Regions from separate parts of the Tritonibacter mobilis F1926 genome, predicted to be linked through region 4. Evidence: riboswitches for the same ligand, from Rfam matches in the RefSeq annotation. Region 4 holds a riboswitch; each other region holds the start of a gene.

Region 1 (7,233 bases), 680 kb from region 4:
CCTGCGCAACCATTCTGCGGGCAATGCGCCGGTTGATGGTGGTTTCCTTATATTCACGAAAGTCCACCCCGGTCCGCGCCAGAAGAATATGATAGAGATCGAGCAGCTTGCTGGGATTGCCGGTAAAGCTCTTGAGTTCTGCAAAATCGCGCGGACTTGCCAAAATCCCGGTGAGCTGCTGCCCGATCATATCCGGTGACATGGTCAGATCAATGCAACCGGTGTGAATGGCCGAAGACGGCATGCCCTCGTATTTTGCGGTGCCTGCTTCTTGCGCAATGGTCACGCCACCCGCTTCGCGAATGGCGCGGATGCCGTAGCTGCCATCGCTGCCAGTGCCAGACAGGACAATCCCCACGCAACGCTCGCCGCATTCATCCGCGAGGCTTTTGAACAGACGATCGGCGAGTGGTTTGGGCGTGCCGGGGTGGCCACTGGGTTCTCGCAGGCCAATTTTTCCGTTGTCCATGATGACATCGAAATTGGGCGGCGCGATGTAGATGGTGTCGGGCTGTGGGGTGAGGTCTTCGTTCTTCAGTTCGATGACCGGCAGTTCGGTCTCGCGCCCGATCAGCGACCACAACAGGCTCTTGTGCGTGGGCGACATATGCTGCGCCACCACATAGCTGGCATTGGCCTTGGCGGGGAGATTTTTCACCAGCGACGTGGTTGCTTCCAAGCCACCTGCCGATGCCGCTATTCCAATGATCACTGGCAGCTCTGCCTTGGCCATACGCCTCTCTCCTGAACTTGGCATTGCGAAGTAACGATGCCACGGGCTGACAGTATGACGCTGTCATGGGAATTGCTATCCGCTTTGGGGTCTTCTCAGGGTTGTTTCAGATTATTTAACGATATTCCAGAGTTGAGGCGTCATCGCCTGCGGACATATGCAGGCGATGACCCGGCATCTTTTAAGCTTAAAGCTTTTTCCTTGCGTCACTGGCGATGGCGCAATACCGTCTGGCCCATGCAGCCCTCCGAGAGGGCCGCCCGCATATTGCACGAGAGGTCCATCATGAGCGATTCAGCCTATAATCCCGGACAAGAGGGGGCAAAGATGGGCTTTGCCGATGCGATGTCTTATGGCGATTACCTGCATCTGGATGCGCTTCTGGATCAGCAGCATTGCAAGAGCGATGCTCATGACGAAATGCTCTTTATCATCCAGCATCAGACCAGTGAATTGTGGATGAAGCTTGCGCTGCATGAACTGCAGGCCGCCCGCACCGCCCTGCAACAGGGCCAGACCGCGGAGATGTTCAAGATGCTCGCCCGTGTGAGCCGGATCTTTGAACAGTTGAACAGCGCCTGGGACGTTTTGCGCACCATGACCCCGGCGGATTACACCCGCTTTCGCGAGGCTTTGGGGCCATCCTCGGGCTTCCAGTCCCATCAATACCGGCTGATTGAATATGTGTTGGGCAATCGCAACCCAAACATGCTGCGCCCGCATGAACATGTGCCAGAGGTCCACGCGATGTTGAGCGCAGAACTGGCCCGCCCCAGTTTCTATGATGAGGTAAATCGCTACCTGTTCCAGACCGTGGATGGCCACACCGATCATCTGCCAGCGCCGGTGCTGGATGCACCGCATGCCCTGGATGACGATATTCAGGCGCGCTGGCTCAAAGTATATAATGACATCGACACCTATTGGACGCTCTACGAGCTGGCCGAAAAGCTGGTAGACCTTGAGGACTATTTCCGCCGCTGGCGTTTCAACCACGTCACCACGGTCGAACGTGTGATCGGTTTTAAACGCGGCACCGGCGGCACGTCTGGCGTGCAATATCTGCGCCGCATGCTGAGCGTTGAGCTCTTCCCCGAACTCTGGACCCTGAGAGGCGATCTCTGACATGACCAACCTGCCCAAAAAACACCTCTTCGACATCCCAGAGGGCATGATCTACCTCGACGGAAACTCACTCGGCCCCCTGCCCAGGGGCGCGGCGGAGCGGGCTGTCAAAACCCTCACGCAGGAATGGGGCACTCAGCTCATCAAGGCGTGGAATACAGCTGACTGGATGGCCCTGCCGCAAAAAGTGGGCGACCGGATTGCAGGCTTTATCGGGGCTGCACCGGGCAGCGTGGCGACAGGCGATACGCTCTCGATCAAAGTCTTTCAGGCTCTTGCGGCGGCGCTGAAAATGCGCCCGGAACGCCGGGTGATCCTGTCGGATACCGGCAACTTCCCGACCGATCTCTATATGGCGCAGGGGCTGATTTCGACCATCGGCAAGGATTATGAGCTGCGCACCGTCGCCCCCGAAGAGGTCGCCGATGCGATCACCGACGATGTGGCTGTGGTGATGCTGACGGAGGTGGATTATCGGTCCGGTCGCCGCCACGACATGGTGGATATCACGGCGCGAGCGCATCAAAACGGTGCGGTGATGATCTGGGATCTGGCCCATAGCGCGGGCGCTTTGCCGGTGGATCTGACGGCCTGTAATGCAGAGTTCGCGGTGGGCTGTACCTACAAGTATTTCAACGGCGGTCCCGGCGCGCCTGCCTTTATCTATGCCCGCCCCGACATCGTGCTGGAGGTGGAGCCTGCGCTCTCGGGCTGGCTTGGTCATGACGCACCCTTTGCGATGGAACCCGACTACCGTCCCGCCATGACCACCGAGCGCCTGCGCGTTGGCACGCCTCCCATTGTGCAACTGTCGATTCTCGACACCGCATTGGATGTCTGGGAGGGGGTCTCCATGGAGGAAATCCGTGGCGCGTCTGTGGCGCTTTGCGAGACATTTATCGCAGAAGTCGAAGCCCGTTGCCCGGATCTGACCCTTGCCTCCCCGCGCGATGCAGATGTGCGCGGCTCGCAAGTGTCCTTTGCTTTTGCGGACGGCTACGCGGTGGTGCAGGCGCTGATTGATCGTGGCGTGATCGGTGATTTCCGCGCGCCCAACATCATGCGCTTTGGTTTTACGCCGCTCTATCTGGATCAGGCGGATGTCGTGCGCGCCGCAGAGATCCTTGAGGACGTGATGAAAAGCGAGAGCTGGAAAGACCCCAAATACCAAGTGCGCTCGCGGGTGACTTAAATTCGGCGCGCGCCCGGCTGCGGTCTCGACGAGGGGCAGCCGGGTAGCTCAGGGTATCGCTAATGGGGCTGTTGCAGTCGCCGCGAGTCCTAACCGATAATCGACCTAACGCCGCCGAAGCCGCTTTTCAGCAGCATGTCATACCCTACCCAGATGGACTAACCGCTAACGGATGGACCAAATTTCATCCAAAGGGAAAATGCAATAAAGCCAGTCCCAAATAGGAACCACTCCATCTTTACTGACAATACAGAGTTATAATTCATGAAGCGGCAGGGTTCCCGATATTTGCTTCGATCTTCAGCCTTAATTTTATGCCAAGCACATATTTCAAAAGAGAATTTTAGAGTGTAGGCCGCAACAATAATGGCGAAAGAACCGGAACAAGCAGATGGATCGCGGCTATCGTAGCGCCTGCCAACAGCAAGGAAGGCCCAACGACAGAAACATTTACCCAGTAGGAAACTCTAGTCTGTTCGTTTTCACCCATTTGCCTGCCCTTTCATATCAAGAGTATCAGCAAACCTTTGCCTTTTGAACATAGTGAGATCCGGCGCCACGCCCAACGGGAGCCCACCCGAGCCGATGTTATGCAGCGCCGGTGATAAGGGCAGCCAGTGGTCAGCCTAAGCGTTCCAGTAGGTAGATATCCATAATCCAGCCATGTTCCGCGCGGGCACGGGCGCGGGTCGCGAGGATCTCTTCCTGAACCTCAGACAACCGCCCCGCGATATTGATCTCATTGGCCATACCCGCATAGGCGGACCAGTGGATCGTCACGTGTTCGGGGGCCGCAATGCTCTGAAAGGAACATTCGCCATCCAGCATAATCACCAGCGTGTCGCAGCTCATAGGCCAGCCCGTATCACGCAGGCGGCGACCGGTGGTGATCTGCACCGGTGCGCCGATGTGATTGAGCGGTACGCCATGCGCCGCCGTCAGCGCTTGAATTGAGGTGATGCCGGGGATCACTCGCATCTGCATTTCCATCCGCGTCTTCAGGCGCTCGGCGATACGCATGGTGCTGTCATAGAGCGAGGGATCGCCCCAGACCAGAAACCCTGCCTGCCCGCCCTCGGGCAGATATGCCGCCAGCGTAGCCTGCCAGACCTCCGCGATAGCATCGTGCCAGTTGTCCACGCGCTGGCGATAATCTGCTGTGGCCGGATCGCGCACGGGCAGGTCAAACTCAACAATCTTGGGCGGATGCGCCACGCCGGTCAGCACCTCTGCACAGATTGCTTGCCTCAGGCCTGCAAGGTCGTCTTTGCCAGCGCCCTTATGGGGGATCAGGATCAGATCCTGCGCGCGGATCGCCTCTACCGCCTCCAGCGTCAGATGCTTGGGGTTGCCGGTGCCGATCCCGATCAGGCAAAGCTGGAGCATGGGCGCTCTCCGTTCGTTCTAGTGGTCTGACCGCAATGGGGGCCTCTGGGAGAGAGGTCAAGAGGGCAGGGTTACTGACCGCCGACCCAGAGTGTCGCCTCGACCGGGACGCCATCGACCGCGATCATGCCGTGGCTGTTGGAGTTGAGCGAGACTTTGACCTCCGCGCCGCCTTCGGGGAGGGCAGGGATATGCATCCATGCGCCATAGAGCCGCGCGAATTTCTCATCGTTTACATAGACATGGGCGTGGCCCTCGCCGGGCTGATCCGCGCCTGAGGCATGTTCTGGAGCGAAACGGAAATTTTGCGTTTCCACCTGCAAGTTCCAACCTGACATCGCATCGGGCGTTACGCTGATTTCGACCCTTGGGGGGGCGTCACCCGCGGGGGTGTTCACCATGGCTGAATGATCGTGCGCCATCATCCCGGTGGTGCCGCCATGATGCGCGGGATTACTATGGTCGTGACCTTCAAAGACCACACCATTTCCGGCAGCGGTGACAAAACCGATACCACCCCCAAAAACAAGGCCAATGGCAAAAAGCGCAAGCGAACGGGACATGTGATCTCAATATGTTAGAGGGGCTTTCGTAAGAACAGCGAAGGGGCCGCCCTGTGTTAACCCCGCCGCCCGATACCTGTTGCAGCGGCGGGGGCAGAAAGGCGTCAGCTTATGCGGTGGCCTCTGCGTGTGCGGTCTCAGACTGCCAGAAATAGGCACAGAACGCGCCAAGCAAGACCCATGCCGCCATGCCAATCCCAAAGGCACGTGCCGCAAAAAGCGCCCCAATTTCAGTGGGCACCGGACCGGTAAAGCTATCAGGCTCTGGCGCGCCAATCACATGCGGAGCCACCAGCAACAATGCGGCGATCACATAAGCCACCAGATTGCCACCAAAGGCGATCAGCCACATGGCAACCCCTGCACTGGCGACGGTTGCGACCCACCAGACCTGCCGTGCGCCCACATCTGCGGCAGCGACGCCGGGTACTTCTGGCGCCAGTGTCAGACCGGGAGCGAAGTGAAACGTGACAAAGCCCGCAAGCCCCCAGATGATCCCATGCCGGGCGGTGATCTCATGGCCCTGCCGCTCGGCCTGAGACATCAAGGCCACCATCACCAGTGCATAGCCAGTGTAGGTCAGCATGGTGAACAGAATGCTGAGCAGATTGCGCATCGGCTCATCAAACAGGCCGGGCAAATCGGGATGGGCGGAAACGGCCTCACCGCCGAAATGCACCAGCTCGCCGGATTCATATAGCTCGGCATGCAACAGCACAGGTTGCACGAAGAAAAGCTGCAGAAGGGCGGCAATCAGCCCCGCTGCAGCACCAGCGAACAGCGCGCTGGTCAGGATGCGTCCAAACATCTGCTTAGTGGCAGGGGAAGCCGGTGGCGTGGCGCACGTCATGCGCCGCATCATGCAGGGTCGAGGCCTGCACATGGCCCGTCACGGTGATGATCCCCAGCCCCAGAACCACGGCGAAGAGCACCGGGATGATGCTGCCGGCAGAGGCGGTCGATTTGATCGTTTTGGTCGTCATTATTCGTCCTCCGTACCGTCACACCCGACGGCACATTAACTGTCCTCGTTTGATACGGCCGGTCTCCTGACTTGCGGGTCGCGGCGATCATTCTCCTTCCCGGCGCGGGGCCAGTGGATGCTGAATGTCGCTCTCCGCTCACAGTCGCGGGGGCGGTTGAGGCTCGGGCGCCGCGATTGGGTCCGCCGTTCCTCATTCCCGTTTCAGTCCCGGCGCTGTGCGCTCTGGGACACCGTATAGCGGTGATATTGCGGTGTCGGGGTCTGATCGGTCAAGCATGAAACCGCCTTTGCGGCGCGCGTTCCCGTCATCTAGCCCTGCGATTGAGTGGGTGGCGTTGCGGTCTGGCTTGAGGCCGCAGGGATGCGTGCGATCGCCTTGAAACGCAGATCGCCCAGTGGGCGCGCATCGCTCACCGTGCCGTCGGCGCTGGCGGCATAGAGCCGCAAAAAGGTGATGATATCTGGCAGGTCCGCCGTGGTGATCTCGCCAAAGAGATAAGCGGTCTTGCCGCTCTGGCGCACGGCGAGGGTCTGCGGACGGGCACAGCCTGACATGCAATCGACCTCTTGCACCTCCGCCGCAAGCCCCGCCGCGCGCAGCGCCGCCGCCAGTTGGTCGGGCAGCGTAGGGTCTGCGTCGCGGCAGGTACGGCAGAGCGAGATCATGGGCTGTGTCATGCCGGGGCGGGGGCGTCTTCTTCTGCCAGTGGCCCATATAGGATCAGTACCGGCGCAGGCGATGTGATCGCCTCCAACAGCTCGGGCAGGGTGGCCACCGTCACCCGGTGCAGCTCTTGCGCGGGCGTCGAGACCCCAAGCGCCACCAGCGCAGGCGTGTCCTGCGGCAGGCCGGCCTCCAGCAGCAGGGACAGCAGCGCCGCAAAGGTGCGCTTGCCCATATAGACCACGGTGGTTGCCTCAGGGTCGGCAAGGGCCGCAAGGTTCATGTGATCGGGCAGGCCTCCGGTCACGTCATGGCCGGTGATGAACTGCAACCGGCGCGCGGTCAGCCGCCGGGTCAGCGGGATGCCAGCGGCGGCGGCGGCGGCAGAGGCTGCGGTGACGCCGGGGATGATCTCATACTTGATGCCAGCAGCGCGCAGTGCGATCATCTCTTCCTCAAGGCGGCCAAAGACGCCGGAATCCCCGGATTTCAACCGCACCACATGGGCACCGGATTGGGCATAATCCACCAGAAGCTGGCTCACGTGGTCCTGCTTGGGCGAGGGGCGACCTGCGCGTTTGCCCA
Region 2 (7,233 bases), 700 kb from region 4:
GCGGCGCGCGCCTCGTGGATGTCCCCTTTTGCGTCAATCGCATGCGACGAGGCCGCAAGCCAGGCCTCGCCCGCTGCCGCGCGGGCCTCTTCGGAGTAGTCATCAAGATGCTGGGTCATGCCAAGGCCGTATAGTCCGGGCTTGGGGCCAAAGACGCGTGGTGTGGTCTTGAGGTAGGGGTTGTCGCCTGAGTCCTCATCGCGGGCGCTCAACGCGGCAGCGGCGGCCTCGAACATTTGGGCAAGGCCGGGAAACACGTCGCGAAACAGGCCGGAGACCCGAAGCGTCACGTCGATGCGCGGACGGCCCAAAAGGGCCAGCGGGATGATCTCAAAGCCCGAAACCCGCTCTGATCCTGCGTCCCATTGTGGGGCAAGACCCGCAAGATGCAGCGCCATGGCAAATTCCTCGCCCGCCGTGCGCATGGTGGCAGAGCCCCAGAGGTCCACCACCAAACCCTTCGGCCAGTCGCCATGGTCCTGCAGGTGGCGGCGCAGCAGCTCTTCCGCCAGCTTGACCCCTTGCGCCTGCGCCGCCCGCGACGGCACCGCGCGGGGATCGGTGGTAAAGAGGTTGCGCCCCGTGGGCATCACATCCGAGCGCCCCCGGTAGGGCGAGCCAGACGGGCCGGGGGAGACCAGCTTGCCCGCCAGCGCGTCCAGCACCCCGCGCAGCTCTGCCGCGCCGTGATCGCCCTGACCAAAGATATGCAAACCTTCGCCGTATTGGCTTTCCTTGATGTCGCAGACAAAGCGGTCGATGCGGGTGATGGCCTCTGCCGCCGAGGCGTCGGCGGGGATGCCCAGGTCGTCTTCGACGCCGGTGCCCTGTGCCTCGGCACGGATGTCGGCGATCAGCCGGTCACGGCGCGCAGGATCAAGCCCGTCGGCTGTGGAATATTCATCCAGAAGGCTTTCCAGGCGGGTCATCCCGTCGAGCAGCGTGGTCTGTGCCAAAGGTGGCGGCATGTGGCCCAACGTGATGGCACCGATGCGACGCTTGGCCTGCGCGGCCTCGCCCGGATCATTGACGATAAACGGATAGATGACCGGCAGATCCCCCGCCAGCACCTCGGGCCAGCACTGCCCCGAGAGTGCCACCGCCTTGCCCGGCAGCCACTCCAGCGTGCCATGGGCACCCACATGCACCAGCACATCCGTTTGCCTTTGGAGCCAGAGATAGAAGGCGACGTAGCCATGGCGCGGCGTGCGGTCGAGGTCGTGATAGTCGTCATCGCGGGATTGCACGTCACCGCGTTCGGGTTGCAGCGCGACCAGTGCCTTACCCGCACGCAGCGCGCGAAAGTGCACGAGGCCGTCCCTGATCGCGGGGTCTTGCACGGGCGCGCCCCAAGCCGCGGTGAGATCCGCGCGCAAGCTGGCGGGCAGGTGGGCGAGTGCTGCGAGATAGTCCGAGAGCGGCCATGTCAGCGTTTCATCCGAGAGCCGCGCGCCAAGGTCTGCCTCGGCGGTGACGTCATAGCCCTCGGTCGCAAGGGCGCGCAAAATCTCAGACGTTGAGGCCAGCGCGTCCAGCCCCACCGCGTGAGCGAGGTTGTAATCGCGCCCCGGATAGGTCGAGAGCACCAGCGCAAGGCGTTTGTCGGCAGGTGTTTGGCGGGCGAGCCGTAGATGCGCCTCGATGCGATCCAGCGCCGCCTCAACTCGCTCCGGATCGGCGCGGTGGGTGAAACGGGAATATTCCAGATCGGGATCGCGTTTGGTGGGGGATTTGAAGCTGACAACACCGGCAAACAGCCGACCGTCCACCTCTGGCAGGACCACATGCATGGCCAGATCCGCAGGCGACAAGCCGCGATCCGCCAGATCCCAATCCTTGCGCCGGGCCGTGGACAGCGCCACCTGAAACACCGGACAGCCCGTGAGGCTCAGGGGAGAGGCGCTGCCATCGCGTCCCTGCGCGGAAAAGGCGGTCGCGTTGATGAGTGCGGCGGGGCTCAGGGCGGGCAGTTCTGCGCGCAGCCAGTCGACCGCGTCGGGGACCTTGAGGCTCGGCGCGAAGACCCCATAGGCGGCATACCCGCGCGCGCGCAGGCTATGGATTATTGCATCCACAGGGGCGGTGTCGGCAGACGTCAGATAAGAGCGATAGAAACTGACCAGCACCAAGGGCTTGTCGATCTCGGGCAGGGCATCCAGCGCGCCCCGGTCGGGGTCGTAGAACCCGAAATCCGGCACGGTTTTCTTGCCGATCACCGGGCTGGCATAAAGGCCAGAGGCCAGCGCCAGTTGCGCCAGTGCCGCCTGCGCGGCGACAGCACCGCCCGCATCGCACAGCGCCTGAAGGCGGCGCAGGGTGGAAACCGGCAGGGTGGACAGCTCATCAAGGCGCGGATCTTCCTGACCGTCGGCGGGCAGGATCGCCAGCGCAATGCCCTTGCGCCGTGCCAGATCCTGAAGCGTGGCCAAACCATAGGACCAATAGCTCTCGCCACCGATCAGCCGGACCAAGACACCCTTTGCGCCCTCTAAGGTCTGTTCGGCGTAGACATCGACCGAGAGCGGGTGTTTGAGCGCCACCAGATTGGCAAGCCGAGTGGAGGGGAGTTTGCCGTCCGCGCGATGCCAGCCCGCCGCGAATGCGCCGAGATCGCTGTCGGAAAAGGACAGCACCACCAGATCGCCGGGGGTCTGCCCGACGTCATAGGGGGTGTCTGTTTCTCCGAGCCCGTGGCTTTCGCGGAAGACGACGTGCATGAGGTTGGTCCGCTTCGTTCAAATCGGAGAGGGCAGCGTCTGACCCCGGGTGGGTGCGAAGCGCCCTCCCGGGGGGGAGGGTCGGGCGGGACCTCACGGCGAGAGGTCAGCGCCCTTGGTGTTGAAACTCAGGCCCCGAGGTCGGCGTGGATGCCTGCTGTGTCGATGTTATCATGCTCGGCGATCACCACCAGCTGGGTCTTGCGCGGCTGCGCGCCCCAGGGTTGGTCGTATTGCGCGCGCAGACGTTCACCCACCGCTTGTACGAGCATTCGCATTGGTTTTCCTTCCACGGCCACATAGCCCTTCACCCGCAGGATGTTGCGGGCGCGGGCCATCTCGATGATCCGTTTTTGCAGGTCTTCGGGATCGGAGACTTCGCCCATTTCGACCACGATGGACTCAAAATCGTCATGTTCATGATCGTGGTGGCCGTCATGGTGGCTTGGGCGCGCGTCGAGGTCGTCTTCGGCGGCAGCGCCCAGACCCAGGATCACGCGGGGATCGATCACCCCTTCGGTCATTGGCAGGATCGGCAGCTTGCGCGGGGCCTCGGCTTCGATCACCGCGCGGGCCTTCTCGACGCCCGCCTCGCCGGCCAGATCCGCCTTGGACAACAGCACGATATCGGCGCAGGAGATCTGGTCCTCGAAGACCTCGGACAGCGGTGTTTCGTGATCAAGGCTCTCGTCCGCCTCGCGCTGGGCCTGCACGGCGTCCAGGTCGGGGGCGAACTGGCCCTTGGCGACGGCCTCGGCATCGGCCAGGGCGATCACCCCGTCGACGGTGATGCGCGAGCGGATGGCGGGCCAGTCAAAGGCTTTGAGGAGCGGTTTCGGTAGCGCCAGACCGGAGGTCTCAATGACGATATGCTCGGGCGGCTCGGGCAGCGCCATCAGGCTCTCGATGGTGGGGATGAAATCATCGGCCACGGTGCAGCAGATGCAGCCATTGGCGAGTTCCATGATGTTTTCCGCCGGGCAATTGTCATCGGCACAGGATTTCAGGATGTCGCCATCAACACCGGCGGTGCCAAACTCATTCACCACCACCGCGAGGCGCTTGCCCTGCGGGTTCTGCATCAGGTGACGGATCAGAGTGGTTTTGCCAGCCCCCAGAAAGCCGGTGATGACGGTGACGGGGATCTTGTTCAATGTGGTCATGTGAAATGGGCCTTTCGGGTCAATCCTGCGCAAGCTCGGTGGCAGGCGTGTCTGGGGTGTCACTGGAAGAGTCGTGACGCTCGGGTGCGGGTGTCGGGGTCAGCGCAACGCTCGGCATGGAGACGGGCGGAATGCGGGCGATGGATTGTTTGCGAAACACCACCGGGCGTTCGCGCCATGGCACAAACCCATCCTCGGTCGCCGCATAAGCCGCAGCACCGGCGAGGATATCCTCAAGATGGGCATCCGGATCGAGATCACCGTAGATATAGCTCCAGCGGGCAGGGCCACCGGAGAGATGCAACGTGCAGGACCGCGAGCAGGCCGAAAGGCACTCGACCCCGCGCACGGTGACGCCTTCGGGCAGCGCGCTGCCTGCAAGACGGTCGGCAAGGATGCGGCCGGGGCGCATGGCTTCGGGATCGCTGCCGGTCTGGCGACAGGTGGTGCAGACGGTCAGGACAACCGGCTCCGGGCTCTGGCTGGGGGTCTCTCCCATGCGGCCTTTTCTCCTCCTCAGCGGCGAGGCGGGGCAGGCCAGATGGGGGCGCGTGCCACGTGTGGCAGGCCCTCAACCGGTCGCGGCACACCCCGTCCGCCGGTTTCACACACGCTGGCAGGTCTCCCGGCTTGCGGATGCCAGACCCGGGTGGGGCGCTGACGGTCGTCCCGCCTTCCCGGTGCCGCCCCTAGGGGTGCGCCAGTGGCGTCGGGAGACCTCTCCGGTCACGGTCGCGGGGGCGGCTGTGCTTGGGGCGCGCTGCGGCGTGCCTTGTCACATTCCCTCTTCGCCCGAAGGGTGTCACCTTCGGGAACCAACGAAAATCCCTTGCGCCATGGGGGCACTCTTTGTCAAGACATGGGGCCAAACAGCAGGAGCGACCCCGTGAGCGACCAGACCAACGCAAGTAGCGAAACCGACATCTCCGACGAAGAAGCGGCACGCCATGCCTCAAAGATGGCAAAGAAAAAGGCCGCCCGTGATCGGATGATGAAAACCAAAGATGGCGAAAAAGGTCTCATCATCGTTCACACCGGCCCCGGCAAGGGCAAGTCGTCCTCGGGATTCGGCATGATCATGCGCTGCATCGCCCATGGCATGCCCTCGGCGGTGGTGCAGTTCATCAAGGGCGCGTGGCAGACCGGCGAGCGCACGTTGATTGAGGAGAATTTCTCGGATCTGTGCCAGTTCTACGCGATGGGCGAGGGGTTTACGTGGGAAACGCAAGATAAGGCCCGCGATATTGCGGCAGCCCGCGCGGGCTGGGAAAAGGCCAAGGAGATGATCCTCGATGAGAAGAACACCATGGTGCTACTCGATGAGATCAACATCGCGCTGCGCTATGAGTATCTGGATTTGCAGGAGGTTCTGGAGTTCCTCGTCGAGCATAAGCCGCCGATGACCCATGTGGTGCTGACCGGGCGCAACGCGAAGGAAGAACTGATCGAGATCGCCGATCTTGTGACCGAGATGGCGCAGGTGAAGCACCCGTTCCGGGCTGGCATCAAGGCTCAGAAAGGCGTGGAGTTCTGAAACCTCAGCGTGTGTCGTGAGCGGGGATGCGAGGCGCTGCCTCGCGCTCCGGGATATTTTGAGTTAGAAGAGGGAGGGGCGTTGTGCCCCTCTCTTTTGTCAGTCTGTTTTGTTAGTCGGTGACGCGGGATTTGATATAAGCGTCGACCGCAGTGCGCGCATCAGGGTCCAAACGCAGGCCGAGTTTTGTGCGCCGCCACAGGAAATCCTCGCCCGTGCGCACCCATTCTCGGGCAATCGCCCAGTCAAGTTCGCGGGCCGTGATGGTCGCGCCGAAGCTCTGGCCCAGATCGCTCTGCGCCTTGGCGTCGCCCAGAATGGCCCAGGCCTCGGTGCCATAGGCGCGGATCAGGCGGCGGGTGGCGTAGGCCGACAGGAAGGGATACTCGCGCGCCAATTTTTCGCGCAAGCGGGCGACATCTTCGACCGGGAAATCGCCGCCGGGCAGGGGCACACCTGCGGTCCACTCCGACGGCAGGCTTGGGAAGACCTCGTTGATTCTATCCAGCGCCGCCTCGGCAAGTTTGCGGTAGGTGGTGATCTTGCCGCCAAACACATTGAGGAGCGGGGCCTGTGTCTTGTCGAGCGTCAGCACATATTCGCGTGTCGCGGCAGAGGCGGAGCTGGCGCCGTCATCATAAAGGGGCCGCACGCCGGAATAGGTCCAGACGATCTGGTCGCGTGTCACGGGTGTGTCAAAATAGTTCGACGCGAATTTGACCAGATAGTCCTGCTCTTCCTCGGTGCAGATGGGTTTGGTCTCGGGATCGGGGTGATCAGCGTCGGTGGTGCCGATGAGGGTGAAATCCTCCTCATAGGGAATGGCAAAGATGATGCGCCCGTCCTGCCCTTGGAAGAAATAGCAGCGCCCGTGGTCGTAGAGTTTTGGTACCACGATATGGCTGCCGCGCACGAGGCGCACGTTTTCGCGGCTGTTTTGGCCGAGCTTCTGGCGCAGCACATCGGCCACCCATGGACCACCTGCGTTCACCAGCATTTTTGCGCGGCGGGTGGTTTCTGCACCGGTGGCCAGATCCTTCAGGTGGATTTCCCAGTGATCCGCGTGGCGGGTGGCATTCACAACCTCGGTGCGGGTCATGATCTCGGCGCCGCGGGCCTCGGCGTCGCGGGCGTTCAGCACCACGAGGCGGGCGTCTTCGACCCAGCAGTCGGAATATTCAAACGCCTTTTTGAATTTGGAGTTCAGGGGCTTGCCTGCCTCATCCGTGGTCAGGTCCACGGTTGCAGTGCCGGGCAGAATGCCGCGTTTGCCGAGTGTGTCGTACATGAAAAGACCCAGCCGGATCAGCCACGCCGGGCGGCGGCCTTTCATCCATGGCATGAAGGTGGTCAGCAGTTTGGAGGTCGGCGTTGTGTTGTCGAACCGCATGTCCTTGTGGAAGGGCAGCACGAAGCGCATCGGCCATGAGATATGCGGCATGGCGCGCAGCAGCACCTCGCGTTCGATCAGGGCCTCGCGCACCAGACGGAATTCGAAATATTCCAGATAGCGCAGGCCGCCGTGGAACAGTTTGGTCGAGGCCGAGGAGGTGGCGGAGGCGAGGTCGTTCATTTCGGCCAATGTCACGGAGAGGCCGCGACCGGCGGCGTCGCGGGCAATGCCGCAGCCGTTGATGCCGCCGCCGATGATGAACAGATCGGTGATGTCGGAGGTCTTGGGCGTATCAGTCATTTTCGCTGCTTTCGGTTTCGGGGCCGCCGTCTGCGATCAGGATTTGGGTGCCGGACGCGGCTGCGGCCTCGGCAAAATCTGCTGGAACAGGGCGGTCAGTGATGACAAAATCCAGTTCCGCGAGGG
Region 3 (7,233 bases), on a different replicon from region 4:
GGGAGATTGCGCCCTGCGCCCGGTTGCACATCAGACCCGCGATGGTCTCGTGCCAGTGGTCCCGGAGGCACCAGAACTGGTTAACGCCCTGAGCGACATTCATCAGCGCACCCGCGCCGATATGGCCACAAATGTTGGCACGCTCGCACAGCCACACCACTCCTATTTTACCTATTTTGGCGAGGATCGCGCACTCGCTCTCACCGCCGCGGCGCAGGCCGCTGCTGTTCGCCCGACCCTTGCAAAATCAGAATTCGCCGACCTGCCGCTTTTGTCGGCAGTCGCACCGGCTAAATTTGGTGGGCGCGCGGGGCCGCTCAATTACACCGATGTGCCCGCAGGAGAGATTTCGCGCCGCCATGTGGCCGACATCTACATTTATCCAAACGAATTGCGCTGCATTATCGTTGACGCACAGCAACTGCGGGACTGGTTGGACATGTCGGCAGGGCTGTTTAATCAGTTGGAGCCCAATGCTCCTGACCGCCTGCTGGCAAATCCTGCGCGGGCCGGACACAACTTCGATGTGATCTTCGGCCTGGAGTATGAAATCGACCCGACAGCAACGGCACGTTTTGATGCCGATGGACGCCTCTTAAACGACGCGGCAAGCCGTATCAGAAATCTGCGCTGGCACGGGCACCCTTTGCAACCTGCCCAGAGGTTCGCAGTTGCCTTCAACAGCTACCGCAGCAGCGGAGGCGGCAACTTTCGTATGCTTGATCAGGCGCAGGCTCTCTCGCTGCCACCTCAGATGATCCGCGACACTGTCGGGGCCTATGTGACGTCGACCCTAGCGGCAGATCCATTGGCAGCGGCACCCTATCCGTGGCGCATCCGTCCGAACCTCGGCGTGGAGGCGATTGCCGTCACAGGCCCCGGCGTGCACCGCCACCTGCATGAATTGCCTGATGACGTCGCCCAAAGCGCGACCGAACTGGATACAGGCTTTGTGGCGTTGAAGCTGCAGCTCTGAGTGGCACCATTTAGAGCTGCGCATCATCAAAGGGCGTCGTGATAAGCGCCGAGTACCTCAGCCATTGCGATGTCGAGGATGCCAAGGCAACCTTTTGGATTGCACCCACCGCCTCAACTACACCTTCACGGTAGACCTCTGCCTTCCTTCACACGCGCATAGGGTCAGGAAATCGCCCAGGCTGCGGGTTGTCATTGTATCGTCACTTCCCTATATCGGGATTCGAGGGGTTGGCGCGGGCAAGCGCCTCGCCAACCTGGTCAGGTCCGGAAGGAAGCAGCCACAACGAGCCCCGCTTGGGTCGATGTCCAACCTCTCACTTTATAAAAAGCCCCGCCTCTGGCGGGTTTTTTTGTCTCTAGGCGTTTACCCACACCTCCAAAACACAATCGAACCGCAGGGGTGATTTTGCACGTGCAGCAAGATCTTTGTTGACGAGTCGGCAGCGCGCTCGCTACCTCTTCTTGAGATGGTTTTCGTTTCTCTATCCGAGGACGGAATGAAGAGGGAATACGGTGAGGTTCGGGCATATGCCCCGCCAAGTCCGTGACTGCCCCCGCAACTGTAGGCGGCGAGTACCCCGGCAAGACCACTGATCCGTCACGGCCACATTGGCCGATGGGATCGGGAAGGGCCGGTACGCGATGACCCGCAAGTCAGGAGACCTGCCATCAATGATACGAACCTGAAACCGGGCGGGGTGTCCTGGAGGAGGTCTGACGGCTGATCTCTCTTGCCCACCATTGAGGGGCAATGTCTCGCCCGAAGTCTCTCATCTTGCCCCCGTCACAACTATCTTGGTGCGGAGGGCACGCAGAGAATGGACCAACAGCGATCACATGAATTTGTGTCGACCACATGTATGCATCTGGGGCGCCCCTGCCCGGCCGCACAACGGATGCTGAAAGCCTTGGCACAGGCGCTCGATAGCGCGCGCCCACTGACACAGGAAGATTTTGAAATCAGTGGAGAAAGCCGCCTAGATGGATGCGAGAAAGCCTGCCCTGCGCGTTTTGCCGCCAACCACAGCCGCATTCGAGTGTTCTGTGACGTAACCTCATCGACCAAGACCGAAACGCTGGATCGGTTCGCCGATGCGATGTTGTCCAGTGATGCCAACACGATGAGCAGCACATGTGTATCAGAGATTCCGCGCGCCTTTGGCGAGGCGCGACCTGTGCGCAGCTATCGGGATCAGCGCGCTGAGGTCTGACGCTCAGCGCAGCCTTCAGTTCAGGTCGGGGACCTTCTGCCAAAGGCCCACGCCATTTGTGCGTCTGTCTCGACGGCGCAGGGCCGCAGAGTTCTGAGGCGGCTGAGCGCTGCCTCGGCAGACTCGCCGCTTTCGATCATCAACCGCAGCACCGCCATGCCGGATCGACCGCAGCCTCCCCGGCAGTGGACCAGAACCCGGCCACCACCGGACATGGCCTGACGGGCCATCGTGCTGATGTGTTGCCAGTGTTCGTCCATCTCTGCGGTGGGGATTTGATAATCCTCGACCGGCATATGGAACCAGCGGCTGCCGAGGCCCTGTATATCCGTGCCCAGGTTCTCAACACCGAGAATCACATGCTCCACCCGCGTGGTCATCGAAATCACCATCGACGGGCGCCATTCACGAATCAAACGCAAATCACCCGCGTAATCCCCCCCAGCGCCGGGCGCGCGGCTCAGCGCCAATATACCGTCCCCAAACGACAGCGCGTGAAGCGATAGGGTCTGCACAGCCGACTGCGGCTGCATATTCGTAGCACTCACCATTTACTCTCCCCCCCCCGGGAGGCGCGGCGTAATTTCCGCGATACCTTCACGCTATCTTAACCCCGCCAAGTCTCAGACAGGTAGCCTTTTCTGTCACCTCCCCCATTCTGCCGGGTTCCCGTGCAACAGCGGTGGACGAAGCGGACAGCGGCGCTTAGTTTGCACAGGATCATTGGCGTGGCTCGCGAATCCAGCGGCGCGCCCTCAAAGACCATCCGAAAGGCCCTCATGAGCGAGCACAGCCCCGAGACCTCCAGCGCACCGCAAAGCGGACAATATCAGGTTCTGGCACGCAAGTATCGGCCCGAGACCTTTGCCGATCTGGTCGGTCAGGACGCGATGGTGCGCACGCTGAAGAACGCCTTTGCCGCAGATCGCATCGCGCAGGCCTTCATTATGACAGGTATTCGCGGCACCGGTAAAACCACCACCGCGCGGATCATCGCCAAGGGCATGAACTGCATCGGGGAGGACGGTCAGGGCGGCCCGACCACGGAGCCCTGCGGCAAATGCGAACATTGCGTGGCGATCATGGAAGGTCGCCATGTGGATGTGATGGAGATGGATGCCGCTTCGCGCACCGGTGTGGGTGACATCCGCGAGATCATCGACAGTGTGGCCTATCGCGCGGCTTCGGCCCGCTACAAGATCTACATCATTGATGAGGTCCACATGCTGTCAACCTCTGCTTTCAACGCGCTGTTGAAGACGCTTGAAGAGCCACCGGCGCATGTGAAATTCATCTTTGCCACCACCGAAATCCGCAAGGTGCCGGTGACGGTGCTGTCGCGCTGTCAGCGGTTTGACTTGCGCCGGATCGAGCCGGAGGTGATGATCGATCTGCTGCGCCGGATCGCCACCAATGAGAAAGCCGAGATCGCCGAAGATGCGCTGGCGCTGATTACCCGCGCGGCAGAAGGTTCCGCACGGGATGCGACCTCACTGCTGGATCAGGCAATCAGCCATGGTGCGGGGGAGACCACAGCGGATCAGGTGCGCGCGATGCTCGGTCTTGCGGACCGGGGCCGGGTGCTGGATCTGATGGATATGATCCTGCGCGGCGATGCGGCGGCGGCCCTGACGGAGCTGTCCGGTCAATATGCCGAGGGCGCGGACCCGATGGCGGTGCTGCGCGATCTGGCCGAGATCACCCATTGGGTGTCGGTGGTAAAGATCACCCCCGATGCGGCAGAAGATCCGACCATCAGCCCGGATGAGCGGGCCCGTGGACAGGATATGGCCAGCCGCCTGCCGATGCGGGTGCTGACGCGCATGTGGCAGATGCTGCTCAAGGCGCTCGAGGAAGTCGCCGCCGCACCCAATGCGATGATGGCGGCAGAGATGGCTGTGATCCGCCTGACCCATGTGGCCGATCTGCCCTCGCCCGAGGAACTGGTTCGCAAACTGCAGGACACCCCCCCACCGCCACATCCAGGTGGTCCGGGTGGGGGACACCCCATGCAAGGCATGGGGTCGCCTGCGGCGGGCGGGGGGGGCGGGGCTCCGGCTTACGCCCCCGCCCCGCCGCAGGGCGCCCCCGGCGGTGGCCCCAATGGGGGGCACACTATGTCGGCAAGTGGCGGGCAAATGGCAGCGCTTGCGCCGCGTGTGGACAGCGCCTTGGCGCGCTATCCGAGTTTTGAACATGTGATCGAACTGATCCGCAAACACCGCGATGTGAAGCTGCTGGTCGAGGTCGAGGGCGGCGTGCGGCTGGTGTCGTATCAACCGGGCCGCATCACGTTCACCCCCGCCGCAAATGCACCGCAGGACCTCGCTGCCCGCATCGGCACTGCCTTGCAAAACTGGACCGGAAGCCGCTGGGTGGTCTCCATTGCCCCAGATGGTGATGCGCCAACGATTGCGGAACTGCGTGACGCTGCCGAAAACGCCCTGCGTGCAGAAGCCTCTGCGCACCCTCTGGTGCAGGCGGTGCTCCAGAATTTCCCCAAGGCGAAGATCACCAAGATCCGCACGCAGGAAGAACTGGCCGCTGAAGTTCAGGCCGAGGCCCTGCCTGAAGTCGAGGATGAGTGGGATCCGTTTGAGGAATAAACCCTGTCATGGCTAGGCTTCTGTGAGCCCGTCCATGCCCGGCTCCTGCCCTGAGATCAGCGCAGCACCTCCGCCGCTTTGACCACCTTGGCGTAACCCATCGCCAATGGGGCCATAAATGCAGCGTGGACCTGTTCAGCGGACACAGACACACCGCCGAATTCAACGGCGCGGGCGGCGCAGGCATCCTCGGCAATGGTCACGGCAAAGCCAAAATCTGCTGCGGCCCGCGCGGTGGCGTCCACGCACATCTGGCTCATCGCCCCGCATAGGATCACCTCTTCGACTTCGGCGTCTTGCAGCAGCTCCTGCAAGCGGGTGCCGTGAAAGCTGTTGGGCCTATGTTTGGTCAACACCGCCTCCCCGTCTCGCGGCAGAACCGAGGCATGTATTTCCGCCCCCTTTGAGCCAGTGCGAAAGAACGGCGCATCGGGATTTGGATTTTCGTGCCGGATATGCACAACCAGATCGCCTTGCGCCCGTACCGCCCGCAAGAGCTCTGCGGCCTGCGCGCTGGCGGCGGTCATCTCGTGCAATTCCCAGTCACCACCGGGAAAATAGTCGTTCTGAATATCAATCAGTATCAGGGCGATTTTTGGCATCTGTCTTCTCCTTTGCACGTGTCGCATGGGTCAGACTGGCACAACTTGACCACCGCCACACTTGGCGCATATGCCTGTCTATATGCAGAGTACGCCAAACAACCCTGTTGTTCTGATCGACGCTCCGGGTGCGCAGCGCGCCGCGCTCTGGGGATTGGCCGATCTATTTGCCCTGATCCCGCGGCTCAGCCCCAGCAGCCGAGCGCTGGATCTGCAAATCTGCTCTTGGGATGCCCTGCCTTCAAAACCGGTTGCGGCCTTCGTGTTTGTACCCTCGATTGAGGACACCCGCCCTGCCCCCGATCATCCACTGGTGGATTGGGCGGCGCAACAACATGCCCAAGGCGCGCTGGCCTGCTCTGTCTGCGCCGGCGCGTTCTGGCTTGGGCAGGCCGGGCTACTGGATCACCGACCTGCCACCACCCATTGGGCACTGGAGGCGGAGTTTCGACAGGCATTTCCAGATGTGCGCCTCGCACCGGAGCATATCCTTGTGGACGACCATGATGTGATCACCGCCGGAGGGCTGATGGCGTGGACCGATCTCGGCCTGCATCTGACGGGGCGCTGGTATGGGGCGGAAATGGTCACGCGCCTGGCCCGCCACCTGCTGATCGACCCAAGTGGGCGGGAGCAACGTGCCTATTCCAGCTTTGCGCCCCCGCGACACCATGGCAACATGCCGGTCCTGGCCGCGCAGCGTCACATGGATCGTCACTATGGCATGCCTCTGACCGTACCGACCTTGGCAGCGGTCGCAAACCTATCTGAGCGATCCTTTGTGCGCCACTTCACTGCCGCCACCGGACTGCCTCCCGCCACCTACCTGCAAGCACTGCGGGTAGAGAAGGCACGCGGCGCGCTGGAGCGCGGGCAGGACAGCATCGCGCAGATCGCATGGGACGTAGGCTATCGCGATGTGCCCGCCTTTGCTCGCGCCTTCAAATCCGTGACCGGCCTCACCCCCGGTGCCTATCGGGAGCGGTTTCGCGCGCATCAGGGATGAAGCGCAGCTGAACATATAAGAATGCGACGGGCCTTTACCGGCTTTACCCTTGCCTGCGCGGGGTCGCGCACGTATCTAACAAGGCAAACCTGACATCAGGAGTGATAGGATATGTTCAAAGGCCTCGGAGGCCTCGGCGATATGGCCGGGATGATGAAAAAAGCCCAGGAAATGCAATCCAAGATGGGTGAAATGCAGGAAAAGCTGCACAACATCATGGTTGTGGGCGAAGCGGGCGCAGGTCTGGTCAAGGCCACAGCCAGCGCCAAGGGTGATCTGAAGTCGCTCGACATCGACCCGTCGATCTTTAACGGCGACGACAAGGAAGTGGTTGAGGACCTGATCCTTGCCGCCGTGAAAGACGCGCAAACCAAAGCGGCAGAGCGCGCGCAGGAAGAGATGACCAAGCTGACCGACGGCCTCGGCCTGCCCAAGGACATGAAACTGCCATTCTAAGGCAGGTGACATGCGGAGATCAGGCGGCCTAAGGGTCGCCTTTTTTCATGTCGTCGCGGTGGCAGCGCGCAGAATGAGCAGGCAGGGCTTGCACTTCCGGGTGCGATACGGCCTAGTTGAACAGAAGCAGAACGGGACGGCACCATGGCGGCGCAGGACAACAGTGATATCGAGGCATTGATCGCATTGATGGCCAAGCTGCCGGGGCTTGGTCCGCGTTCCGCGCGCCGGGCTGTACTGCACCTGATCCGCAAGCGTGCGCTGGTTCTGACCCCCTTGGCCGACGCCATAGGCCGCGTGGCAGAGACCGCGCGCGAATGCCTGAACTGCGGCAATGTCGGCACCAGCGACATCTGTGCGCTCTGCGCGGATGA
Region 4 (7,233 bases):
ATTGCGCGGCAGAATTTTTGCCAACGCGCGGGCGGTATAGCCATATCCAAAGCAGAGAAGCGTTTTGCGAGTGGTGTCCTGAGTCATGAGGCAGACCATGCGGGCGGGCGCGGGCAGATGCAAGCAACTGCCGGTAGTCATTGGGTATGATCCGCTCTACTACGTTCGAACCATTGCGCCTGACAAGGGCGCAACTCAGGCGCGTAGCAAAGAGGAGAACATAAATGTTGACGTCGGAAAGCCAGTTCGAGACGGCCAAAGCCAGCCAGTATCTGCAGCAATTGTGCAAACATTTCGCGCATAAGGTCGAGGCGTCATGTGATGCTCATTCCGGTAAGGTCGCGTTTCCCTGTGGCACGGCAACCTTCGCTGCCAGCGACGATGTCTTGATTATGACTGTGGTGGCAGAAGATCAGGCGGGACTGGAGCAATCCAAAGAGATCATCGAAAGCCATCTGATCCGTTTTGCCTTCCGCGATAAACTAGAGCGCCTTGACTGGTCCTGAAATCTAACTTTTCGAATTGACCATGGCTCTTCTGTGTGAGCTATGGCAGTTAATCAATGCCAGCAATTGCACAAGCAACAGCCAGCGAGACCGATCCCTCAAAACCATCAAAAGACCCGGAGTCTTTTCTATGTTTCGATCACTCGCCTGTGCCTCCGCACTGTTTCTTGCAGTGCCTGCTTTTGCTGCGGAGACTGTTTCCGTCGACACCTACCGCGGTGCTGTAGACGTCCCCGCCAATCCTGAAAAAATCGCTGTTTTTGATATCGCCGCTGTAGACACGCTATCTGCGCTGGGCGTCGACGTAAGCGGCGCGCCGCAGAACCTTTATGTGGACTACCTCCAAAGCGTTGCGGACAAAGCCGAAGATCTGGGCACCCTGTTTGAGCCTGATATTGAGGCCGTACATGCGCTGCAGCCCGATCTGATCATCGTGGGCGGGCGCAGTTCCGACCAGGTTGATACGATGGCTGAACTGGCTCCAGCCATTGATATGACGATTTGGGAAGATGTCGTTGGACAGGGGCTGGCGCGCTTGGGCACCTACGGCAAGATCTTTGGTCGCGAAGATAAGGCGGCCGAATTGCGCGCGGATTTTGATGCGCAGCTAAAGAGCGCCCGTGCCGCGGTGGCAGATAAGGGGACGGCTCTGATCATCCTGACCAACGGTCCGAAAATTTCGGCTTATGGCAAGGCGGGCCGGTTTGGCTGGGTGCATTCCACACTCGACCTGCCAGAAGCAGCGGCGGAGATCAGCGATTCCACACATGGTGAAAGCATCTCTTTTGAATTTATCCAGACCGTGAACCCGGACTGGTTGATTGTGATCGACCGTCTCGCTGCGATTGGTCAGCCGGGCGAGGATGCAAAAACCACGCTCGACAACACGTTGATGCACGAAACCAAAGCGTGGAAGAACGATCAGGTCGTCTATCTCAACGCATCAGATATCTACATCTCCGGCGGCGGCATTCAGTCGATGATGCGCACGCTTTCGGATATTGAGGCCGGTTTCAACGGAAACTGATCTCTGATGTCGCGCACTGCCTTGGGTGTTCTGGCCCTCAGCCTCTTGTTCGTTGGGTCGCTCTTTGTTGGAGCGACCCCTCTTTCGCCAATGGACGTTACGACGCCGGAGGCGAGGGCCTTAATCTGGGACAGTCGCCTGCCGCGCGCATTTGCTGTGGTCCTGACCGGTGCGTCGCTGGCGATTGCCGGTCAGATCATGCAACTCATCGCGCGCAACAGATTTGTGGAGCCGATGACCGCCGGCACCGGTCAAAGCGCGATGCTCGGACTGTTGATCGTTTCCGTCTGTCTGCCGGCCGCCTCCGTTGGGCTCAAGATGGCGCTCTCGGCCTTTGCTGCCCTGATCGGGAGCATCGGTTTTTTTGCGATCACCCGCCGCCTGCCGCCAGAGGAGCCGCTGTTGGTGCCGCTCGTGGGTATCGTCTACGGCGGTGTGATTGGCTCGGCCGCCGTCTATATCGGTTTTCAACTTGATATGCTGCAATACATCGACATCTGGTTGACCGGTGAGTTCTCCGGCACCATGCGTGGGCGATACGAATTGCTGTGGATTGCAGGTCTTGCGGCAGTGCTGAGTTATCTGGTGGCAGATCAGTTTTCCATTCTTGGCCTCGGGGAAACGGTGAGCCTCAACCTCGGCCTCAACTACCGTCAAGTCGTCCTGAGCGGTCTGGTGGTGATTTCCGTGGTGACGGGCCTTACCGTGGTGACAGTGGGCGCGATCCCCTTTGTCGGGCTGGTGGTGCCAAATCTTGTCAGCCGCCTCGTTGGTGACAATCTGCGCCGTAGCCTGCCGCTGACGGCAATGGCGGGCGCAGGTTTGGTTTTGGCTTCGGATATTTTTGCACGCCTCGTGGTGCATCCGTTCGAGGTGCCCGTGGCGACCGTCATCGGCATCATCGGCGCGGCTGTCTTCCTGTGGATGCTTTACGGCAGAGGGCAGCATGTATCGTAATCGCCTGCTGTTACTCACGCTCGCCCTCGTGGCCTGCGCACTTGCCTATCTGTTCACTGGCGTGAAGGGGAGCCTTGAGTTTGCGCTGATGTTTCGCGGCAAAAAACTCGCAGCATTATTGTTGATCGGCGCAGCGCAGGCGGTGGCGGCGGTGATGTTTCAGACCATTTCCGGCAATCGCATCCTGACACCTGCGATCATGGGGTTTGATGCGCTTTACGTTCTGATCCTGACAGCTGCGGTGGTTGCACTGGGAGCACCTGCCTATCAACAGCTTGATCCGGGGCTGTTGATGCTGACCAATGCGACGTTGATGTGTGCGGCGGCGGTGATGCTCTTTGGCCTGTTGTTGCGCAAAGGGCAGGGCGATCTGATGCGCATGCTTCTGACCGGGGTGGTCTTGGCGGTCATGCTGCGTTCTATCACTGGCCTCCTGCAGCGTGTGATCGACCCAAGTGAATACGCCGTAGTACAAGCGGCCTCTTTTGCGCGGTTCTCTCGGGCCGAAACCGATCTGCTGGGCGTCTCCGCTCTCCTCTGCTGTGGAGCGCTGGGATTGGCGTGGCGTATGCGGCACCGGTTGGATGTGCTGGCACTCGGACCGGTGGCATCAACCTCGCTGGGGGAGCCACCACTTCGCGGGCAGCGCTGGGCGCTCTTGCTGATTTCAGTTCTGGTTGCGGTCTCGACCGCATTGGTGGGGCCAGTGGCCTTCTTTGGTCTTTTGGTTTCTGCGCTGACCTATCTGGTTCTGCCAACCTATCGCCATGCGATCCTGCTGCCGGGTAGCGCGCTGATTTCCGGCGTGATCCTTGTTGGCGGCCAATGGGCGCTCGAGCGTGTCTTTGCCTTTACCACCCCGCTCAGTGTCGTGGTCGAATTCCTTGGTGGGGTGGTGTTCCTGCTGTTGCTGATGAAAGGACTGAAACGATGATCGAGGTCCAGAACCTGTCCCATGATATCCACGGTGCTCCGATCCTCAGGGATATTTCTGTCACTGTCCCCAAAGGCGGTGTGGTCGCGCTTGTTGGTCCCAATGGTGCGGGTAAATCCACGCTGCTGTCACTCATGGCGCGACTAATACCCCGGCAACAGGGGCGTATCACGGTGGATGAGCTTGTCGTGGGCGAAAGCGATGACAAGGATTTGGCAAGGCGACTCGCGATTCTGCCGCAAACGGTTCACGCCGCAAGCCGTTTGACAGTGCGCGATTTGGTTGGCTTTGGCCGGTATCCCTATCACAGGGGACGCCCAACGCCTGATGACCGCGCGATGGTTGAGGACGGTATGCGCCTCTTTGATCTGTTGCCGCTGGCAGAACGGTCGCTTGATACGTTGTCCGGTGGGCAGCGCCAGCGCGCGTTTGTGGCGATGACCTATGTGCAGGATACGGATTATTTGTTGCTGGATGAGCCACTGAACAATCTCGATCTGGCGGCCTCGCGCGCGCTGATGGCCCGCCTCAGAGATCTGGCAGACAATAAGGACCGCACGGTTATCATCGTGCTGCATGACATCAATTTTGCCACCGTATACGCCGACCGTGTTCTGGTGATGAAGGAGGGGCGCCTTTGTGCAGATGGTGCACCACAGGATGTGATTACCGAGACGCTGATCCAGAGCGTCTTTGAAACCGACGCGCCATTGCGCACGGTTGAGGGTCGCCCGGTCGTGATGGTCTGATCCGGCTCCTCCCTGTCGCTTGACACAGGCCGTCTCACTGACGCAAGAGAGTAGCGATGGTTCCCCGACGCCTAAGGCAAGTGGGATGAAAAGGGAATTCGGTGAGGAGGAGCCAAAGGGCGCCGAATCCGAAACTGCCCCCGCAACTGTAAGCGGCAAGTGCCCCGTCACACACCACTGATCCAAATGGGTCGGGAAGGGACGGACGCGCAACGACCCGCAAGTCAGGAGACCTGCCATCGCGATGTATAAACCAAGCGGGCGGTGGGCCTGCGGAGGACGCGATGCCAGATGTGATGTATCTGATGAACTGCAGTTGCCTACCTCCCGTTGGGAGGCTGGGATGCACGTTTATCTCTACCTGATTTCAGCTACTTACGTGAGCGCTAAGCGTTCCGCAGCACTCGCCCAAGGGCTTGAGGAGGCCGCCCCTGTTCCCGCCATGGCCATTCGACTGGAGGCAGAGGGACAGGGTCTTTGGGCCGCGCTTGATGAACTCCTCGCGCGGGGGGCCAGCCGTATTGATCTGCGCCCGGTCGGAATGCCGTTTTCACAATCGCTGGAGAAATGGCTGCCCAGTGCAGCAGGTGCATGGCTTGCCCAGCAATCGGGCTCAACACCGGAGTTGTTTTTTGCCAGCAGCCCGGAACACGACGCGGCCACCGTGCGCACCATTGCGCGGGCTGAGTTACCCCTGCGCCGGATTGGTGAAAAACCTGCGGGTGAGATGGGGAAGGGTTGGGATTTGCCGCCCGCGCATCGGCACCACCTGTTGGTTTGCACAGGTCCGCGTTGCCATGTGAAAGACGCGCCTAACCTTGCTGATGCACTCAAGGTGGAAATTCGGCGTGCCGGGCTCAGTGATAGCTGTTTGGTGACCACCACCGGTTGCGTGTTTCCATGTAACGCCGGACCGGTGATCGTGCATTACCCGCGCGGCGATTGGTATCGCGTGGCCGATCTCTCAGACATCCAGAGCTTTGTCGCGATCGTGCTCGCAAAGGGTGGCCGACTTGAACATCTTATTTTTCATCAAACGGGAGTGTCCCATGAACCTGCGTAATTTGCTGCTGCCGCTCGGGTTGCTGGCCTCGGCGGCGCATGCCGACCCGGTCACCATTGAAAGCTGTGGCGTCTCACATACTTTTGAGAACGCTCCGAGCCGCGCCATCTCCCTCAACCAGCAGGCGACAGAAGTCATGCTGGCGTTGGGGTTGCAGGACGCGATGGTTGGCACCGCCTATATGGATGATGCCATCCCGGAACAATGGAAGGCCGCCTATGACACCGTGCCTGTGCTGGCTGAAAAATACCCAGCTGCTGAGGTGGTGTTGGCAAAGGAGCCTGATTTCCTCTTTGCCGGATTTGGTTCTGCTTTCTCTGAGGACAATCTCGGCGAGGCGACCAAATGGCATGACCTTGGCGTTGGCACCTATCTGGTGGATGCTTCATGTAAGGAAAAGCACCCCAAAGACGTGCCTTTGACTGTCGAGCCGATCTTCCACGACATTGAAACGGTTGGGAAACTCTTTGCAGTCGAAGATCGTGCAAAAGATCTGGTGGGCACACTCAAAGCCCGTCTGGACGCAGTGACGGCCGCGCCTGCGGGCGAAGGCCAATCCGCGTTTATCTACGACAGCGGCACCGATACGCCGTTCTCTATCGGGTGTTGCGGCGGGCCTGCCCTTCTGTCTCAGCTCACGGGTCTCGATAGCATCAGCAGCGATGTTCCGGGCACTTGGGTCGATCTGTCGTGGGAACGCGTTGTGGCCGCTGATCCGGATGTCATCCTGCTGATTGAGGCCGACTGGTCCACGGCTGCCGACAAGCGTGCCTACATGGAGGCGGACCCAGTGTTGAGCGAGTTGCGCGCTGTCAAGGAGGGCCGCTTTGTCACCGTGCCGTTTTCCGAAACGCTCTTGGGGATGCGATTTGCAGAAGGTGTTGAAAACCTGAACGATCAGCTTGCAGGGTTGAAATAAGTGAGCCGAGGATCGCCGCTCTTGCTGCCACTTTCTGTTGCGGTGCTACTGCTCGCGATGGCGGCCGGTGTCCTGTGGGGCACGGCTGAGATCACATGGAGCGAACGGCTGGCGATCCTTTTGCGCAGTGAAGACGCGCCGCGCGGTTTGTCGATGATTGTCTGGCAGTGGCGCATCCCTCGGGTGCTTGCGGTGGGCATGATCGGTGCAGGGCTGACCCTTGCGGGTTTGTTGATGCAAACCGCGCTGCGCAACCCGATGGCTGACCCTTATCTCATGGGGGTGTCATCTGGCGCGTCTGCCGCTGCGGTTGGAGCAATCATTTGGTTTCCCGCAAGCGTTACGCAGACGCTGGGCGTGCCGTTGATTGCGTTCCTCGGTGCGGCTGCGGCGTTTTTGCTCACCATATCGCTATCGACGCGCCGTGGGCGATCCCTCGATCCTTTGGTGGTCATTCTTGCGGGCGTTGCGGTGTCGCTGATGTTTCAGGCGCTCACTGCGTTTTTCCTGTATGTCGGCGATCCGCATGCGACCCGTAACGCTATGGGATGGCTGATGGGAACCGCCGCTGGCACCGACTGGCACGAACTTCCGCTGTTGCTTGCGATACTGGTGATCTCCTTGTTTCTCGCCTTGCGAACGGCATCCAAGCTGGATGCGACCCTATTGGGGGACGAGCGTGCGCAATCTCTTGGGGTGAACGTAGGGCGCATCCGGGTATTGGTGTTCTTTGTCACCATTGCACTGACGGGTATCGCAGTTGCGATTGCGGGGATTGTGGGGTTTGTTGGACTGATCTTGCCGCATATGGCGCGGCTGCTGGTAGGCGCGCGCCACCGGGTGCTGATCCCGCATGCTGTGATCCTCGGGGCGATCACCTTGATCCTCGTGGATTTGGCTTGTCGGGTGCTCCTCGCGCCTGAGGAATTACCGCTCGGGGTTCTGCTCGCATTGCTGGCTGCCCCTCCGTTCATCTATATCCTGAGGGGGATGGCGCGTGTCCGATGAGCCAATACTCGAAATTTGTGATCTCTCGGTAGACGTGGGTGGGCAGCCCTATGTGCGGGATCTGTCGCTC

What was found. Region 4 has a riboswitch for cobalamin ahead of K529_RS14975 ((2Fe-2S) ferredoxin domain-containing protein). Riboswitches for the same ligand answer to the same signal wherever they lie in the genome.
Region 1: it holds a riboswitch for cobalamin, as region 4 does, so the genes downstream of both, K529_RS22990 (CbtB domain-containing protein) here and K529_RS14975 ((2Fe-2S) ferredoxin domain-containing protein) in region 4, are expected to answer to the same signal.
Region 2: it holds a riboswitch for cobalamin, as region 4 does, so the genes downstream of both, K529_RS02820 (DUF1636 family protein) here and K529_RS14975 ((2Fe-2S) ferredoxin domain-containing protein) in region 4, are expected to answer to the same signal.
Region 3: it holds a riboswitch for cobalamin, as region 4 does, so the genes downstream of both, K529_RS18275 (hypothetical protein) here and K529_RS14975 ((2Fe-2S) ferredoxin domain-containing protein) in region 4, are expected to answer to the same signal.

The regions. Positions count from the first base shown of each region.
Region 1 covers NZ_CP015230.1:579,058-586,290, forward strand. The annotation lists gene K529_RS02725 (CheR family methyltransferase) at 1-733, opposite strand, end outside; gene K529_RS02730 (tryptophan 2,3-dioxygenase) at 1,019-1,858, shown strand; gene kynU (kynureninase) at 1,860-3,050, shown strand; gene cobF (precorrin-6A synthase (deacetylating)) at 3,672-4,436, opposite strand; gene K529_RS02745 (hypothetical protein) at 4,508-4,999, opposite strand; gene K529_RS02750 (CbtA family protein) at 5,109-5,807, opposite strand; gene K529_RS22990 (CbtB domain-containing protein) at 5,812-5,982, opposite strand; cobalamin riboswitch at 6,022-6,232, opposite strand; gene K529_RS02755 (DUF1636 family protein) at 6,294-6,662, opposite strand; gene cobA (uroporphyrinogen-III C-methyltransferase) at 6,659-7,233, opposite strand, start outside.
Region 2 covers NZ_CP015230.1:594,805-602,037, forward strand. The annotation lists gene cobN (cobaltochelatase subunit CobN) at 1-2,717, opposite strand, end outside; gene cobW (cobalamin biosynthesis protein CobW) at 2,846-3,880, opposite strand; gene K529_RS02820 (DUF1636 family protein) at 3,900-4,379, opposite strand; cobalamin riboswitch at 4,479-4,715, opposite strand; gene cobO (cob(I)yrinic acid a,c-diamide adenosyltransferase) at 4,740-5,414, shown strand; gene glpD (glycerol-3-phosphate dehydrogenase) at 5,527-7,107, opposite strand; gene K529_RS02835 (DeoR/GlpR family DNA-binding transcription regulator) at 7,100-7,233, opposite strand, start outside.
Region 3 covers NZ_CP015231.1:586,940-594,172, forward strand. The annotation lists gene K529_RS18265 (5'-nucleotidase C-terminal domain-containing protein) at 1-976, shown strand, start outside; RNA gene ffs (signal recognition particle sRNA small type) at 1,200-1,298, shown strand; cobalamin riboswitch at 1,430-1,663, shown strand; gene K529_RS18275 (hypothetical protein) at 1,797-2,189, shown strand; gene K529_RS18280 (protein-tyrosine phosphatase family protein) at 2,210-2,740, opposite strand; gene K529_RS18285 (DNA polymerase III subunit gamma/tau) at 2,969-4,795, shown strand; gene K529_RS18290 (cysteine hydrolase family protein) at 4,852-5,397, opposite strand; gene K529_RS18295 (GlxA family transcriptional regulator) at 5,480-6,403, shown strand; gene K529_RS18300 (YbaB/EbfC family nucleoid-associated protein) at 6,515-6,859, shown strand; gene recR (recombination mediator RecR) at 7,004-7,233, shown strand, end outside.
Region 4 covers NZ_CP015230.1:3,160,057-3,167,289, forward strand. The annotation lists gene K529_RS14945 (SDR family oxidoreductase) at 1-87, opposite strand, end outside; gene K529_RS14950 (DUF2218 domain-containing protein) at 225-506, shown strand; gene K529_RS14955 (siderophore ABC transporter substrate-binding protein) at 637-1,533, shown strand; gene K529_RS14960 (ABC transporter permease) at 1,540-2,490, shown strand; gene K529_RS14965 (iron chelate uptake ABC transporter family permease subunit) at 2,480-3,424, shown strand; gene K529_RS14970 (iron ABC transporter ATP-binding protein) at 3,421-4,173, shown strand; cobalamin riboswitch at 4,214-4,428, shown strand; gene K529_RS14975 ((2Fe-2S) ferredoxin domain-containing protein) at 4,517-5,236, shown strand; gene K529_RS14980 (ABC transporter substrate-binding protein) at 5,223-6,155, shown strand; gene K529_RS14985 (FecCD family ABC transporter permease) at 6,156-7,163, shown strand; gene K529_RS14990 (ABC transporter ATP-binding protein) at 7,153-7,233, shown strand, end outside.